Regions from separate parts of the Enterococcus sp. AMC1251 genome, predicted to be linked through region 1. Evidence: predicted binding sites of a transcription regulator. Region 1 holds the regulator's gene; each other region holds the start of a gene.
What was found. The regulator LexA, encoded in region 1, represses DNA repair genes until DNA is damaged. The targets are predictions, from matches to a motif close to CNAACANNTGTTNG.
Positions count from the first base shown of each region.

Region 2: AC4BBR_RS11230 (Y-family DNA polymerase) is a predicted target of LexA. The motif match lies at 2,890-2,903, and genes of this name have one in related genera.
Region 3: AC4BBR_RS12315 (replication-associated recombination protein A) is a predicted target of LexA. The motif match lies at 1,588-1,601, and genes of this name have one in related genera.

Region 1 covers NZ_CM177098.1:1,749,448-1,755,588, reverse strand. The annotation lists gene AC4BBR_RS08185 (ABC-F family ATP-binding cassette domain-containing protein) at 1-1,360, shown strand, start outside; gene AC4BBR_RS08180 (thymidylate synthase) at 1,373-2,320, shown strand; gene AC4BBR_RS08175 (dihydrofolate reductase) at 2,339-2,839, shown strand; gene lexA (transcriptional repressor LexA) at 2,898-3,527, opposite strand; gene AC4BBR_RS08165 (DUF896 family protein) at 3,826-4,068, shown strand; gene tkt (transketolase) at 4,167-6,141, shown strand, end outside.
Region 2 covers NZ_CM177098.1:2,380,746-2,386,886, forward strand. The annotation lists gene AC4BBR_RS11220 (YdcF family protein) at 1-1,159, shown strand, start outside; gene AC4BBR_RS11225 (hypothetical protein) at 1,200-1,556, opposite strand; gene AC4BBR_RS11230 (Y-family DNA polymerase) at 1,553-2,851, opposite strand; gene AC4BBR_RS11235 (AI-2E family transporter) at 3,039-4,088, shown strand; T-box leader at 4,143-4,344, shown strand; gene tyrS (tyrosine--tRNA ligase) at 4,356-5,663, shown strand; gene AC4BBR_RS11245 (hypothetical protein) at 5,827-6,141, opposite strand, start outside.
Region 3 covers NZ_CM177098.1:2,610,435-2,616,575, forward strand. The annotation lists gene prmA (50S ribosomal protein L11 methyltransferase) at 1-334, opposite strand, end outside; gene AC4BBR_RS12305 (DUF3013 family protein) at 348-833, opposite strand; partial or broken gene AC4BBR_RS12310 (DNA-3-methyladenine glycosylase) at 769-1,468, opposite strand; gene AC4BBR_RS12315 (replication-associated recombination protein A) at 1,709-2,995, shown strand; RNA gene ssrS (6S RNA) at 3,061-3,254, shown strand; gene AC4BBR_RS12325 (hypothetical protein) at 3,323-3,601, shown strand; gene AC4BBR_RS12330 (universal stress protein) at 3,699-4,175, shown strand; gene AC4BBR_RS12335 (acetate kinase) at 4,232-5,419, opposite strand; gene AC4BBR_RS12340 (class I SAM-dependent methyltransferase) at 5,446-6,141, opposite strand, start outside.

The DNA of each region.
Region 1 (6,141 bases):
TGAATCACCAGATTTATTGCTATTGGATGAGCCAACGAACCATCTAGATTATGAAGCAATCAGCTGGTTGGAGAGTTTTTTAAACGGATACCGTGGTGCAATTTTGATGGTAACCCATGATCGTTATTTTTTAGATCGGGTGACGAATCGAATATTTGAGTTATCTTTTGGAAAAGTATACGAATATAAAGGTAATTATGAAGCATATATCATTGCTAAAGCAGAACGAGAACGTGTTGGGGTTGAACAAGAAGAAAAAAGAAAACAACTTTATAAACAGGAATTGGAATGGATGCGTGCTGGTGTAAAAGCACGTGGCACAAAACAACAAGCTAGACAAGATCGCTTCCACGACCTTAAAGATAACCTCCATCAAGTTAATCAAAAGGGACATCTGGAAATTGATGTAGCCACACAAAGGCTAGGGAAAAAAGTATTAGAAATTAGAAAGGGACACTATCAAATCGAACATAAAACAATTCTTAAAGAATTTGATCTGCTTATTCAAGCAAAAGATCGGATTGGCATTACCGGGAAAAACGGTGCTGGAAAATCAACGTTATTAAATATTCTTGCCGGTCGTTTAGCTTTGGATAGTGGTTTGTACTCAATCGGTGAAACCGTAAATTTGGCTTATTATACACAACAAAATGAAACGATGGATCCAAACCAACGCATGATTTCTTACTTACAGGATGCAGCTGAGCTAGTACAGCGAACAGATGGAACAAACATTGGTGTTGCAGAACTATTGGAACGCTTTCTATTTCCCCGCTTTATGCATGGATCAGTAATCGGTAAACTTTCTGGTGGAGAAAAACGACGATTGTATTTGTTAAAACTATTAATTGGTCAACCAAATGTGTTATTATTGGATGAGCCAACAAATGATCTGGATATTGATACTCTAACGATTTTAGAAGATTATATCCAGACATTCAAAGGTGCTGTGGTTGCCGTTTCTCATGATCGTTATTTTCTTGATAAGACGATGGATAAATTGCTAGTTTTTCAAGGTGAAGGGAACATCGCGACTTACTATGGTTCAATGAGTGACTATCTAATTGTAAATAAAGAACAATCGAAAAAATCGATCAAGCCTGAATTGACAACGGCAAAAGAAATCGAAAAGAAAGAAAAAACAAAACTGACCTACATGGAGCAAAAAGAATGGGAAACCATTGAAAATGACATAGCGCATCTAGAAGAACGTGCAGCGCATCTTGCTGAAGAGATGAATCACCAAGGGAATGATTTTACAAAACTACAACAACTTCAGTCTAGCTTATCAACGATCGAACAGGAACTTGAAGAAAAAATGGAGCGTTGGGCATATTTAAGTGAGTTTGTAGAAAATTAGGAGGCAGTAACTATGGAAGAAGCATATTTAGCATTAGGTCGCAAACTTTTAAAGGAAGGTCACTTAAAAGAAGATCGTACTGGAACAGGTACAAAAAGTATCTTTGGTCACCAAATGCGTTTTGATTTATCTGAAGGCTTTCCTTTGTTAACAACTAAGCGAGTACCGTTTGGCTTAATTAAAAGTGAACTTTTATGGTTTTTAAATGGCGATACAAATATTCGTTATCTCTTACAACATAATAATCATATTTGGGATGAGTGGGCTTTTGAACGTTATATTAAAAGTGATGATTACCAAGGTCGTGATATGACTGATTTTGGACGTCGAGTTCTTGTGGATGAAATATTCAAGGGAGATTATGAAAAAGAACACAAAGCATTTTGTGATAAACTTTTATTGGATGATGAGTTTGCTGCAAAATATGGGGAATTAGGAAATATTTACGGTGCGCAGTGGCGTCATTGGGAGACCAAAAATGGCGGTTTTATCGATCAACTTAAAAATGTTATTGAAATGATCAAAAAAACACCTGATTCAAGACGCCTAATCGTGTCAGCTTGGAATCCAGAAGATATTCCTTCTATGGCTTTACCGCCGTGTCATACAATGTTTCAATTTTATGTGAATGATGGTAAATTGAGCTGTCAGTTATATCAACGAAGTGGTGACGTTTTTCTTGGCGTTCCTTTTAATATTGCTAGTTATGCATTGTTAACACATTTAATTGCTCATGAAACTGATTTAGAAGTAGGCGATTTTATTCACACTTTGGGGGATGCTCATTTATATACAAATCATATCGATCAGATGAATGAACAACTTACTCGAGAAATTCGCTCGTTTCCTAAACTAAAATTAAATCAAGAAAAAAAATCAGTATTTGATTTTGAACTGGAAGATATCCTTATCGAAGGATATGATCCGCATCCAGCAATTAAGGCACCGATTGCCGTTTAAATTGAAAGGAGTTTCCTGATGTTAGCAGCCATATGGGCTCAAGATGAGCAAGGAATAATTGGTAAAGAAAATCAATTACCATGGCATTTACCAAATGATTTGAAATTTTTTAAACAAATGACTGAAAACAATACCATTATCATGGGGAGAAAAACTTTTGAGGGGATGGGAAGCCGTCCATTACCAAATCGTCAAACGATTGTTCTAACTAAGGATAAAAAATATTCTGCTGACGGAGTTGTTGTATTTCATAGTGTGAGTGAAGTTCTTGAGTACGCAAATACGTTCTCAGGTATTACATTTATTGCGGGCGGTTCAGCAATATACGAAGATTTTTTACCGTATTGCGATGTATTGTACCGTACAGTTATCCATCATTTATTTGATGGAGATACGAAATTTCCTGCTATTGTTTGGGATGATTGGACATTGATCAATCTAAGCGAAGGTGAACAGGACGAAAAAAATAGCTATGCACATCAATTTGAGACATATCAGCGCAAAGTAGCTGTGGATTAAGTAAAGGTTGTCTAGATAACAAAAAAACATACTGTCGTTAGTATGTTTTTTTTGTTATCTAGATATGATTGCGATATAACCCAACAACTTTTCCTAATATACTTACATTATTTAAAATAATTGGGTCTAATGCATCATTCTCTGGTTGTAAACGAATATGATCTGTTTCTTTAAAGAATCGTTTACATGTTGCTTCATCTTCATCTGTCATCGCAATAACGATATCACCATTTGATGCAGCGCTTTGTTTGCGAACGATCACTTGATCACCATCTAAAATACCAGCGTTGATCATACTTTCACCTCTGATAGTCAGCATGAATAACGCATTTTCTTCTGCTACCAAATCAGGCGGAAGAGGGAAAAAGTCAGAGGCTTCTTCTACAGCTAAGATAGGCTCACCAGCTGTAACAACACCAAGCATGGGGATAACTGTCGGTTTTACACCAATTTTTTCAAGACCATCTGGGGTCAATTCAATCGCTCTTGGCTTCGTAGGATCACGTAAAATCAGCCCTTTTTTTTCTAATCGAGCTAGGTGTCCGTGAACAGTAGATGTTGAAGATAGGTCTACGGCTTTTCCAATTTCTCTTACAGTTGGTGGATAGCCTTTGAGCTCAACTTGTTCATATATATATTTTAATACTTCGATTTGTCTTGTGTCTGTACGTTTCACCAAAACCCGCACCTTCTTTCAATTTATAATTTCAGTGTACCATAGTTTTATACAGGAATCAAACAAGCGTTCGTGTTTTTTGAAAAAAGTATTTATGTTAAAATCTTTGTAAAAAATGACCGACATAAATAATGATAATTTCTATACATGAACAAAGTCATTTCATATTTTTGATAAGAATATAGTTGTATTTTTTGCGCTCTTCTTATAAGATAGACTTGGAAAGTAAACTTGTCTAGCCACTTAGGCTTGTTCTGAAAGAAAAGGTTGAATCAGCTTGTTCAACCTTTTAAAATAAGGAGGCAGAAGTATGTTATCATCTGAAAAAATGAACCGTATCAATGAACTTGCCAAAAAAGCGAAAGAAAGTGAATTAACTGAGAAAGAAAAAGCAGAACAATCAGTACTTCGCCAAGAATATTTAGCTGCTTTTAGAGGTGGCATGCGTCATCATATCGAAGGTATGAAGGTAGTAGACCCTAAAGGAAATGACGTAACACCAGAGAAGCTGAAAAATATCCAAAAAGCTAGAGGATTACATAATCGAAAATAATTTTAGTTGTTTTTACTAAAAGTAATTGCTTTCATAAACGAAATACGATAAGATATAGATAATAAAGGTAAAAAAAACCTAAATAGGAGATGATTTTTTTGTTCGACAACACTGATCAGTTAGGCGTCAATACGATTCGTACATTGAGTATCGAAGCAGTTCAAAAAGCAAATTCAGGCCATCCTGGACTACCAATGGGTGCAGCACCTATGGCATATGCACTTTGGACAAAACACTTGAAAGTAAACCCAAAAACGTCAACAAATTGGGTAGATAGAGACCGTTTCATTCTTTCTGCTGGTCACGGTTCAGCAATGCTTTATAGCTTGCTTCACTTAGCAGGTTACGGTGTAACAATGGATGATCTAAAAAGCTTCCGTCAATGGGATAGTAAAACGCCTGGACATCCAGAAGTGCATCACACAGATGGTGTTGAAGCAACGACAGGGCCTTTGGGTCAAGGAATTGCGATGGCTGTTGGTATGGCGATGGCCGAGGCTCATACTGCCGCAACCTATAATCGAGATAGTTTTTCAGTAATTGATCATTATACCTATGCATTATGCGGTGATGGTGACTTGATGGAAGGGGTTTCTCAGGAAGCAAGTTCTATGGCTGGACACATGAAATTAGGCAAATTGATCGTGTTATACGATTCAAATGATATCTCTTTAGATGGCCCAACATCAAAAGCGTTCACAGAAAACGTTGGCACTCGTTATGAAGCTTATGGTTGGCAACATATCCTAGTAAAAGATGGCAATGATTTAGAAGAGATTTCTAAAGCAATTGAATCAGCAAAAGCGGAATCAGACAAACCGACATTGATCGAAGTCAAAACCGTTATCGGCTACGGCGCACCAAAAGAAGGTACATCGTCTGTTCATGGTGCACCAATCGGAGCCGATGGTATCGCTGTAGCTAAAGCCGTTTATGGTTGGGAGTACCCTGATTTTACTGTTCCAGAAGAAGTTGCTGCACGCTTTAAAGAAACAATGGTGGAAAAAGGCGGAAAAGCAGAAGATACGTGGAATGCTATGTTTGAAAACTACAAAAAAGAACATCCTGAATTAGCGAAACAATTTAAACAAGCTTTTGCTGATGAACTTCCTGAAAATTGGGATCGTGAATTACCAACATATGAAGTAGGTTCAAGTGCAGCTAGCCGCGTTACAAGCAAAGAAACAATTCAAGCAATTTCTAAAGCTGTACCTGGTTTCTGGGGCGGTTCTGCTGACTTGTCTGCTTCAAACAATACAATGGTAGCAGCAGAAAAAGATTTTGAGCCTGGTCAATATGAAGGTCGCAATATTTGGTTTGGTGTGCGTGAATTTGCAATGGCTGCTGCTATGAATGGAATTCAGTTACACGGAGGTAGCCGTGTTTATGGTGGAACATTCTTTGTGTTTACAGATTATTTACGTCCTGCAGTACGCTTAGCAGCAATTCAAAATACACCTGTAACGTATGTATTGACACATGATTCTGTGGCTGTTGGAGAAGATGGACCAACTCATGAGCCTGTCGAACAATTAGCAAGTATCCGTTGCATGCCAGGTGTACAAGTGATTCGTCCAGCTGATGGTAACGAAACCGTTGCTGCATGGAAAATTGCAATGACAACAAAAGATGCTCCAACTGTTTTAGTTCTAAGCCGTCAAAACTTACCTGTTATTGAAGGTACGAAAGAAAACGCAGGTGAACTTGTTCAAAAAGGTGCCTATGTGATTTCTAAACAAAAAGGTGAAAAACCAGAAGGGATCTTGATTGCAACAGGTTCAGAAGTAAATTTAGCTATTGAAGCTCAAAAAGCATTAGATGAACAAGGGAAAGATGTTTCCGTTGTTTCGATGCCAAGTTTTGATTTGTTTGAAAAACAAACAGCTGATTATAAAGACTCTATTTTACCTAAAGATGTAACGAAACGAGTTGCGATCGAAGCGGCTTCACCTTTTGGTTGGGAACGTTATGTCGGAACTGCTGGCACAACTGTAACGATTGATCGCTTCGGTGCTTCCGCTCCCGGAGATTTAGTCTTAAAAGAATTTGGATTTACTGTTGATAATGTTATTT
Region 2 (6,141 bases), 630 kb from region 1:
TATTCCAAAATGGCGCAAAAATAAGGTGACTCAAGATTGGAAATTTTATGAATTACTTTGGTTTTCAATTTGTTTTATCCTTTATGTCATTTACCTAGAAATTCAGCTTCACACCTATTATTTTTTGATTCCTTCAAGTCTTCTATTACTTTTTCTTTTTAGTTATTTAAAAGAAAAGCGCAGATTAATAAACGGACTAGTATTCAACTTATTTCTAATCGTTGGTATGATTTATTTAAGTTATTTACTTTTCAAAACACTCAACCCATTGTTGATTGCTTTAGCAGGAATAGCGATAGTTGTCCTTATACTGCTTCTCTTGATCGGACTATATGCTTTAATTGTCTTCTTGTACTGGAATGCGATTGTAGTTTTGCGTAAAGAAGGTCATTCTTTAGCAAATTTATTAACATTACTTTTAGCAGTTGGGCTTACAGCCTTTCTAATTTTTAACCACTACTCAAGTCGAATTTTACCTCAATGGGCTTCTTTATTATTTGGGATCTTGCCGATTTCTATGGTCTATTTTTCTATCGTTTTCTATAATTTTTTAACTATTTCAATCATTTATCAATTTAATCAGCCTAAGTATAAACAAGATTTTATCATCGTTTTAGGTGCAGGTTTGATCGACGGAAAAACAGTGCCACCACTTTTAGGCAAACGAATTGAAAAAGCAATTCAATTTTACAACGCTCAATCTCAAGCTACCTTAAGTCCGCCTAAAATCCTTATGTCAGGCGGTAAGGGTGACGATGAACATATCGCTGAAAGTCTTGCGATGAAACGTTATGCCATTGAAAAAGGAATTCCGGAAGAAGATATTTTAGTTGAAACAAATTCAAAAAACACCTTAGAAAACATGAAATTTTCGAAAGAAATTATGGAAACGTCTTTTGGCGGAACAGACTATCATGCACTCTTCACTACTAATAATTTCCACCTATTTCGTGCAGGTCTTTTTGCGAAAATAGCTAATCTGAAAGTAGATGGAATTGGTGCAAAAACAGCCTTTTACTTTTTACCGAATGCTTTTTTAAGAGAGTTCGTTGCAATTGTAATGATGCATAAGCGTCTTCATTCAATCATCTGTGGGCTAATTGCTTTAATAATGATCTTCCTGGCTTTCGTGCAATTCTTTCTAATTTCTCGCTACTAAAAACTAAAACTAACATCTAACTTTAATACAGTATTTAACGTTAGATGTTAGTTTTTTTATGCAACTGGACATGACGGATCTCATCATAGCCAATCTTATGCCCCTCCACATAAATTCCTAACGCATCATGTCCTTGAATCATGCCGATAATATCCGCGCCATAATCCCCTTCACAATCTAATTCTTCTTTTTGAATCCTCACTTCAATTTGATTTTGAAAAGCTTGCGCTAAAACTTCGTCGATTTCCATCCAACTCATTTGAATTTTCTTTTCAGTTGGCTGTCTTTTTTTCTCTTGTTCAATGATTGCAGTATGTTCAGATAAATAAAACCCTGCCCATTTTTTCATCTTTCGATCTTCATATTGTTCAAAATAATAATCCCGTTCTTTACTCATTGTAAGCCCTCCATTCCCCCTGCATGCCCACCGACTAATGATGCTCTTGAAATTGCTGTACCACCAGACGATACTGAACTTGCATGAACCAAAGAAACATAGCCAAAACGCTGACGGATCTCATCAATCAACTGATCTAGTTTTTGTTCTTTCATCTGTTCATCTGGTTCATGAAATAAATCTAGTTGTACATAAGTATTATAATTCAGCTTGGAATAGGTAATTCCAATATGTCGTACTTCTTCTCCATGCCAATGCTGTCTGAAAATCATTAGACAATGATCAATCAAGGTCTTACTACTATTCGTTAGAGGCACCTTCATTTGCCTTGAAAAACCTGATCCACCTGACCTACCAGCTCTTGAACAACCGATGGATAGATGAACACATTCAGTCTGACAATGAGCTTTTCTAAGTCTGGCTGCTACTTGTTCCGCCATTTCTCGGATCACCACCTCGATTTCGTCTTGTCTTAAGTAATCCCGCATCAAAATCTGAGAATTATTATAAGACCGTTCTTTTGGTATGTATTTTTCGGATAAACGGCTGCGATCGATGCCATGCGAATGAGCATACAGCTGTTCCCCAATGATGCCTAAATTTCTTTTTAGATTATTCAAATCTGCGTGCGCCAAATCATACACTGAACGAATCCCTAAATTATTTAGTCGTTTCTCTAATTGATGACCGATCCCCCACATATCTGTCATCGATTCAATTGTCCAGATTTTTTCAGGTACATCCTCATAATGCCATTGTGCTAAGCGTTTCTCACTATGCTTGGCTTCGATATCCATCGCTACTTTTGCCAATAAAGGATTGTCCCCAATACCGACTGTAATCGCTAATCCTGTCTCTTTTTTAATTCTTTGCTGGATGATCTGAGCTAATTCTATGGGTGTTTGTCCAAATAATTTCCAACTAGCTGTCACATCTAAAAACGATTCATCGATCGAATAAATATGTAAATCTTCATCCGCTACATATTCTTTATAAATCTCATTGATTTTCATATTCTCCTTGATGTACTCATTCATTCGTGGCGGAACAATGACCAATTCAGGATGATTCGGTACATCATACTTGCGTGTTACGTTGGTGATACCAAGAACTTCTTTCGCTTTCGGAGAAGAAGCTAGAACGAGACCACCACTATTTTCTGCATGACTCATCACGATTAGCATTTTTTCAAGTGGATCAAAATCTCTTGCGACACATTCGACTGAAGCATAAAAAGATTTTACATCTATACAAAGAATCACTCTTCTGGGTTCTTTTTCATAATCAAAAAACATAGCATTCCTCTCCTTGTTGTATTTCATAAACAATTATACGAACATGCGTTCTTTTTGTAAAGGGGAACATCTTTTTAAAATTATATATATATATAAATTTTTTTAAATAGATGAAACTACTATCTTAAAATAGGAAAAAGCATTATAGTTATCTTATATGTATTATTAATTAGAAGGAGTGAAGTCCGTGTCAGTTTATGAAAAATTTGTTCAAAATATACGGTTAAGACGTTTTTTTGTTTTAATTGTTGTTATTTTTATTTTATTTTTGGCTAGAAGTATGATCACAATGATTTTATTAACCTTTATTTTCACATTTTTAGCGCTCCATTTCGTGAAATTTGTTCAGCGCTTTTTAAAAGTCCCTTCGCTTGTACTTGTTTTATTAACGTACTCTTTAATTATTTTTGTGACCTACTTAGCAATTACAAAATATGTACCCGTCCTCATCCATCAAACGGTTCAAATGTACAATTCAGTTGTTCATTTTTACCAAAATCCAGGCGATAATCATAATCAGCTGCTCGCAGTTATTGATGATTATTTAGAGAAATCTAATCTAATGACGCAAATTCAAAATGGTGCAAGTATGATCTTGCGTTATATTCAAGACATAGGTTCTATTGGTCTTTCTTTTGTTCTTTCTTTCATCTTGAGCTTCTTTTTTATGATTGAGAAAAAACAAATGACAGAGTTTTCTAAACTGTTTTTGAAAAGTGATTTTGACTGGTTCTTTCAAGATATTTATTATTTTGCTGATAAGTTTGTCAATACCTTTGGTGTTGTTATGGAAGCTCAATTTTTTATTGCTGTTGTTAATACTAGTATTACAACAATTTGTTTAGCTTTGATTGGATTTCATCAATTGCCAAGTTTGGCTCTTATGGTTTTCATTTTGAGTTTAATCCCTGTCGCAGGTGTAATTATTTCTTGTATCCCACTAAGTTTTATTGCTTATTCTGAGGGGGGAATCAACGATGTACTGTATATTTTAGCGGTGATCATCATTGTTCATTTATTTGAGTCTTATGTATTAAACCCTAAACTTATGTCTAGCAAAACAGAATTACCAATTTTTTATACATTCGTTATTTTACTAATCAGTGAACGATTATTTGGTGTTTGGGGATTGATTGTCGGTATTCCTATTTTTACTTTCTTTTTGGATATCCTAAAAGTCAAACCGATCCATTCTGCCAATGAAAAATCCTCTAATCCACCAAATGAACAGGAATAAAAAATTGACAACTCTTCGTATTTATTGTAGAATTGCTACAATTACAATATAGAATATCAAACATTGATAAAGCGAAGTAGCAAACATGTCCCTATCTCAGAGAGTCAGCGTCTAGTGAGAGCTGCCATACACATTTTTGTGAATTACACTTTTAGTTTCCTACCGTAAGTAGGCGTCTATCTACGATACAGATTTGAGAGGTATATGTTTTTTCGTATACAATTTGGGTGGTAACACGGCGAAATTCGTCCCATAGACTATTAGTCTATGGGATTTTTTATTTTACTTAAGAAAGGGAGAAGAAACTTGAAAAACATTATTGATGAATTAGAATGGCGCGACGCCATTAACCAACAAACAGACAGCGAAGGTTTACGTGAATACGTTGAAACCGAGAGCATTTCACTATATTGCGGTGTCGATCCTACAGGAGATAGTATGCATATTGGACACTTGATTCCTTTTATGATGCTAAAAAGATTCCAAGCTTTTGGACATCATCCATTTATTTTAATCGGTGGCGCAACAGGATCCATCGGAGATCCCAGTGGACGTACAACAGAACGTCAACTACAAACAATGGAAACAATACAATACAACGTTGATGCTTTAACAAAGCAAATGGAAAAATTATTTGCAGTGGATACAGATAATACATTAACCTTAGTAAACAATTACGACTGGACACACAATCTGACTCTTTTAGATTTCTTAAGAGATTATGGAAAGTTCTTCAATATCAACACAATGCTTGGTAAAGATATTGTAGCAAGCCGTTTAGAAACAGGGATTTCGTTTACAGAATTTACTTACCAAATCTTACAATCAATGGACTTTTTACATTTATTCCAAAATAATAACGTTCGCTTGCAGATTGGTGGTGCCGATCAATGGGGCAATATCACAGCAGGATTAGACTTAATCCGTAAAAAAGAAGGAGCAGATGCAAAGGCCTTTGGTTTAACGATTCCATTGATGCTAAAAGCAGACGGAACAAAATTTGGTAAGACAGCTGGTGGCGCGGTTTGGTTAGATCCAGAAAAAACAACGCCTTACGAATTCTACCAATTCTGGGTAAACCAAGACGACCGTGACGTAATCAAATACTTAAAATTCTTTACCTTCTTAACAAAAGAAGAAATTGAGGCCTTAGAAGTTAAAGTCCAAACAGAACCACATTTACGTGAAGCCCAACGTGTATTAGCTGCAGAAATGACGAAGTTTGTTCATAGTGAAGCGGATCTTAACGATGCTTTAGCGATTTCATCTGCATTATTTTCTGGTAACGTCAAAACGCTAACGTCAAAACAAATTGAAGAAGGCTTTAAAAATATGCCGACAATAGAAACAGAAACACTAAATCAAAATCTTGTCGATTGGTTGATTGAACTTGGAATCGAACCTTCTAAACGCCAAGCTAGAGAAGATATTTCAAATGGTGCCATTTCAATCAATGGTGATCGTATCAAAGAATTAGACTTTGTAGTTACAGCAGAAAATAGCTTTGATGGAAAATTCATTATTGTTAGAAAAGGTAAAAAACAATACACTTTAGTTAAATTACTTTCTAAATAAGTGGTAAATAGTCATAGTGACTCACTCTTAGTAATATAAAAAAATCGAACTCTAGATTCTTTCTACAGACTACATGTAGAAAGAACCTAGAGCTCAATTTATTACCAAGTGTTATCACGACATATGATAAAAATCGCTTGTCAGCTTTTTTGATATCTTTTTATCATTCACCTATCGGTTGGATTGTTTGCATAATCCATTTATCATTTTTCTCTTTATACTCTGCTTCCACTTTTTGTGGGAATTCCCTTCCTTGTGGTGTCTTAATCGTGAATGTAGTTGTCACTTTTCTTTTCCCATCAGAAATACTTTCTATTTCTTTCGTCTTCATATCTAAGAATTCATTTACAGGTTCAGTAGCTGGTTTACTTATCTCTGGAATTGGTGGACACATTGAATCTACTAACTTTGTCTCCATCCTTTTTTTCAAGCTAGCTCGTTTTTCTTCATTAGAAATATTAGGTGAATAGTAAAATAT
Region 3 (6,141 bases), 860 kb from region 1:
TCGCCCAATCACTTTCAGCAACTTCACTAACACTCACTTCATTTTTACCGATTGCAAGCCCAAATTCAGGTAAACGGGTAATACTTTCTTTAATAAAAGGAAGTATTTCTGGTAAAAAAGTTGTTTCAGGAAAATAAGCCATTATCAAAGCCCCATCTTTGATATGCGTGAATTGTTCTTTATCAAGTAATTCTCCATAAAGATCACTTTGGAAATTTTCTACATCTAAAGAATCTTCAATAGCAACACCACTAGCTCCTGCTTCCATCATAATATTGGAGATTGCTTCAACCGCTTCACTGGCTGTTTCAACTTTTACTTCTGTCCATTTCATACGATCACCTCTTTTAATAGCTTGGATAAGCGATATATGTATCGCCCTCTGCTTTTTGATACTTTTGAACGTAGTTTTCAAAAGCTTCTTGCGACCATTTCAACTCGAATACTTCTTGTTCTTCATCTGTTAAAAAATCTAATAAATCACTTTGCCCTTCTGTTAAAACATCATTTAAATAATCGACAAAACCATCCAGCACAGACTGTTTGATTCCTTTTTTGCCCTCATAAGGAATGGCCGCTAGAAATTCTTCCTCAGCTAAAGAAGATTTGTCAGGATTATAAAACAAAATACCATCTTCAAATTCAATGATTTCTTCTTCTGAAACTGTTCCTTGTGCATCATCGATTTGTTCATGAGTAATATTTTCAGCAAACAAACGAAAGACAACCTCAATTATATGGTTTTTACTGTCCCAATCAAGAGCTACATCATATTCTGTGATTTTCTTGGTAATTTGTTGATCTAAATAAGTTAACATCGTTACTTTTTTCATTTATTTTCTTCCTTCCAACCAAAGTCTTTTTGATCAATATCACTTCTTCTTTGTTTTGAGATATAAGGGTTTCCTGAAACGATATACCTTAATGGCCATTCCGTCCAAATCCCTTTGTTAGGAATTCCAATTCGAGGAAGTGAAATGATTTTTTTAGGCGTTTTTCTTTTTTGGGGAACGATTCGTAATGAACTATCAAAGATCGATTGACCATACAATTCTTTGTCAATTCCTAAAGCAGCGACTAGTTTTCCTGGTCCATTAGATAACTCGATTCCTTTACGCCCTTTGCGATTTTCTTCCATTTTTTTGATTCCTTCAACAGGTTCGATGGCGCGGATCATGACCCCTTGAGGTTGACCTTTTTCTTGCGTCACCATATTTAAAATCAAATGCGTATGCATTGTATATAAATAAATTGTTCCCGGTTTTTCATACATCGCTTTCAACCGCGGCGTATTCCGCAATCCAAAACTATGAGCTGCCTTATCTTCTGGACCTAAATACGCTTCTGTATCAACGATATAACCAGCAAGTATGCCAGATTCAGTTTCATGTTCTAAGTACATTCCTAATAAAAACTGAGCGATCTCTTCTGTTGATTTTGTATTAAAAAAATTTATCGTATCATTCATTATTTTTCACCACTTCCTATCATACACGAATCTAGGCCTATTATCCATTGAAATAGCAAACGATTAGTAAGATAAATCAATATTTCTTCTTGGTTTAATCGACTAAATAAACTCAAATGCAAACGTACGTTCATTGTGGTATAATAAAAAATAAAGAATTTTTTATCTAGCGTCATAGGCTACTCTTTCAGAAAAAAGATTAAACAGCTCTTTCAGCTTTTAAAATAAGGAGGTTCAACGATGCAAAAACCATTAGCTTATCGCATGCGTCCACGTAATTTAGATGAAGTCGTTGGCCAACAACATCTTGTTGGATCAGGAAAAATTATTCGTAGAATGGTAGAAGCTCGTATGCTTTCATCTATGATTTTATATGGTCCACCTGGTACAGGTAAAACTAGTATTGCTAGTGCGATCGCAGGTTCTACAAATTATGCTTTTCGCCTATTGAATGCTGCAACAGATACTAAAAAAGACCTACAAATTGTCGCTGAAGAAGCAAAAATGAGTGGCACAGTGATCTTATTATTAGATGAAGTTCATCGTTTAGACAAGACAAAACAAGATTTCCTATTGCCACATCTTGAGAGTGGTCGAATTATTATGATTGGTGCAACAACTGAAAATCCATATATTACAATCAATCCAGCTATTCGGAGTCGGACACAAATTTTTGAAGTCAAACCATTAACTGAGTTAGATATTCAAAAAGCTGTCAAAGAAGCCCTGTCTGATTCTAAACGTGGCTTAGGAGAGTTTCCAGTTATTTTAGAAGAAAAAGCATTGCAACATTTATCACGTGCAACAAACGGCGACTTGCGCAGTGCCTTAAACGGGCTCGAATTAGCTGTAAAATCAACACCTGAAAATGAAAATAAAGAGATTAACATTACCCTTTCGATCATTGAAGAATGTGTGCAACGCAAAGCGTTAACTCATGATAAAAACGGTGATGCTCATTACGATGTGATCTCTGCTTTTCAAAAATCGATTCGAGGCAGTGACACAGATGCAGCCCTTCATTATCTGGGTAGATTAGTTGAGGCTGGTGATTTACCAATTATTTGTCGCCGTTTAATGGTGATTGCTTATGAAGATATTGGGTTAGGAAACCCGCCTGCAGCTGCTCGTACGATAACTGCTGTTCAAGCCGCTGAAAAACTCGGTTTTCCCGAAGCACGCATTCCACTTGCTAGTGTAGTTATCGATCTATGCTTGTCACCAAAATCCAATTCTGCCATCAGTGCAATCGATGCTGCCCTCGCTGATATAAGAGAAGGAAAAGCTGGAGATGTTCCGAATCATTTACGTGATAGTCATTATTCTGGCGCTGAAGAATTGAATCGGGGAATTGGATACCAGTATCCTCATAACTTCGAAAATGCTTGGGTTTATCAGCAGTATCTACCTGATAAAATAAAGAATGCTCACTATTATGAACCAATCGATACTGGAAAGTATGAACAAGCATTACACCAACAGTATCAACGAATCCAAAACTGGAAAAAAGAAAGTAAGTCTAAATAATAATTCGCTTAAACAGCTAAGCGCTCTCTTTGCTGTTTAAGCTATGTTGTGCTATTATAAAGATGGTAAATCTGTGATGTACGCGTTGTCTTTTTTGTGTGTTGACCGAACATTTTATTGATATCTAGGGATCCTTCTGGTACCTAAGCTGGTAACATGCCTTATCACTTGGTAGTTCGAAGCTGTCAGTCGTGGAACCCACCTGCTTTGTTTGCGGGTTCAATACTATAGGACGAATAACGGCATCAACGGATTTTACCATTTTTATTTAAATTATCGAACAATTTGCGAAATGCAAATTGTTTTTTATTTGATGGAGGTTTAACTATGATTCGCACTCTTATTTTTGTATCAGCAACGTTATTAGTTATTATCGGCATTTATTTATTAAAGAAGTCAACTATTTTTCTGCCACTAATGCACAATGGTGAACTTGATGAAAATAAACAGTTTTTACACCAGTTTGGTATTTTTTATCTAATCCTAGCCGCCATTGGTATTTTAGTTGGGATCTTTAACCTAAAATTTTTCTCATTGCTCTATATTTTTAGTTTGCTTGTGATTTCGTCTGTATTTAGTGTTATGTTTGCCAAGAAGATACTATGATAGGATCTTCTTTTTTATTTTCCTTTTTCACGGTTTTGTTCTACAATTAACGTATTAAAAACTATCTATTCTCAACTATTTGGAAGGAGTGATCACAATGTTACAAAATTATCGTAAAATCATGGTTGCCGTTGATGGATCGTCTGAAGCAGAATTGGCTTTTCAAAAAGCAATGAATGTCGCTGTAAGAAATGATGCAGAATTACTATTAGCTCATATTATTGACACACGCGCATTTCAATCTGTTTCTTCTTTTGATGGTGTTTTAGCTGAACAAGCATCAGAAATGGCGAAACAAACACTTGAAGGATACAAAAAGCAAGCGAAAGAACATGGTTGTGAAAAAGTAGCTAGTGTCATTGAATATGGTTCTCCCAAGTCACTGATCGCTAAACAGCTACCCAAAGATCATGAAGTTGATTTGATCCTGTTAGGCGCAACTGGTCTAAATGCTGTTGAACGTTTATTTATTGGCTCTGTTTCCGAATATGTTATTCGTAATGCAGCTTGCGATGTATTGGTCGTAAGAACTGATTTAAACAATAAAATTCCTGTTCAACAAGACGATAAGTAGTTTTTCGAAAAAAAAAAGCAACCCGATTTCTTTGTCGAGTTGCTTTTTTATGATCCTTATTTTCTTAAACGCTCAACATCACGAGCAATCATTAATTCTTCATCAGTAGGAATCAACAATACTTTAACTTTAGAGTCCTCCGTCGAAATCACTGATTCTTTTCCACGAACATTGTTCTTCTCATCATCCAATTCGCAACCAAACCAAGTCATGCCTTTGATTACTTCGCTACGAACGTGCGAATCATTTTCACCAATTCCGGCAGTAAAGACAATTGCATCTACACCGTTTAAAACAGTTACGTAACTACCAATGTATTTACGAATACGATCTGTAAAGATATCATACGCCACTTGAACAGCTTCTTTATCCATGTTTGCTTCTAAATCACGCATGTCACTAGAAATGCCAGTCAAACCAAGCAACCCTGATTTTTTATTTAAAATATCAATCATGTCTTTGATATCAGTCAATTCAAGTTTTTCCATTAGATAAGCTAGTAAAGAAGGATCGATATCTCCAGAGCGAGTACCCATTGTTACACCTGCAAGTGGTGTGAATCCCATTGATGTATCCACAGATTTACCACCATCAACTGCCGTGATTGAAGCTCCATTACCCAAGTGGCAAGTAATGATTTTTAATTCTTCAATTGGACGACCTAACATTTCAGCTGCACGTTCTGCAACAAATTTGTGGCTTGTTCCATGCGCACCATATTTACGGGCTGCAAATTTTTCATAATATTCAGTTGGAATACTATATAGGAAATTGTGTTTTGGCATTGTTGTATGGAAAGATGTATCAAACACAGCAACACTGATAATACCAGGTAAGATTTTTTTGAATGCTTTGATTCCCATTGCATTCGCTGGATTGTGTAATGGCGCAAGTTCTGCTAATTTTTCAATTTTTGCTAAAACTTCATCGTCAATAACAACTGAATCTTTAAAGTCTTCTCCACCAGCAACGACACGATGTCCAACACCAGTAATTTCATCAAAAGAAGCTAAAATGTTTAATTCAGTTAATTTATCTAATAACATTTTAACTGCAACATCATGATCGTTGATGTCGATGATTTCTTCATATTTTTCATTATCGCCAAATTTGATTGTAAAAATTGAATCATTTAAACCAATTCGCTCAACGATTCCTTTAGCGACTACCTCTTCAGTTGGCATTTGATATAATTGCCATTTTAAACTTGAACTTCCAGCATTGATTGCAATTGTTTTAGACATAATATTCTCCTCTTTATCAGTTGTTTTTATTTTAAATTTGAAGACTTCCAAGCCTCAAATTGTTGAAAAAATTGTGTGGCTCTCATAGGATCTTTCAGTGAACCTAATTTTGCAACAAGGACTTCTTTTGCCTGCTCGCTATGTTCACCTTTATTTTGTACAATTAAAATACTTTTGCTTGACTGAGCTGATTGGAACAACTCATCTGGTAATTGGATCATTCCTTGTAAATAAACATTTTTTTGCAACCAATTTTTGAAAAATGAACTCTGTTCTGTCTCTAAAATAGTCGTCGGTATTAAAAATAGTCCGTAGCCATCAGGTCTAACAAATTTCATTGATTGTTCCATCAATACATGATGAGCATAACTGTGTCCTTCTTCTGCTACAGAATCGAATGCTTCAACTTTTTCATCGTTGGGGTAGTATCCAATTGGCAAATCACTTATTGCTACATCTACTGGATCAACAAGTAAGTTCTGCACCCCATCTTGGTGAAAAAGTTTTATCGGTGCTTTTGTCCATTGAATGTTGGTTGCTGAAATAGATAACAATGTATCATCAATATCCACACCGTATCCTTGAACTGCTCGGTCTTTTGACTCTAAACTAAGAATAACTGTCAAAAGTAAATTTCCCATGCCAGACGCAATATCTAATATTCTTAACGTGCCACCTGAAAAGAGATGCTCGATCAAATAAACAAATAAAAAACCGATACT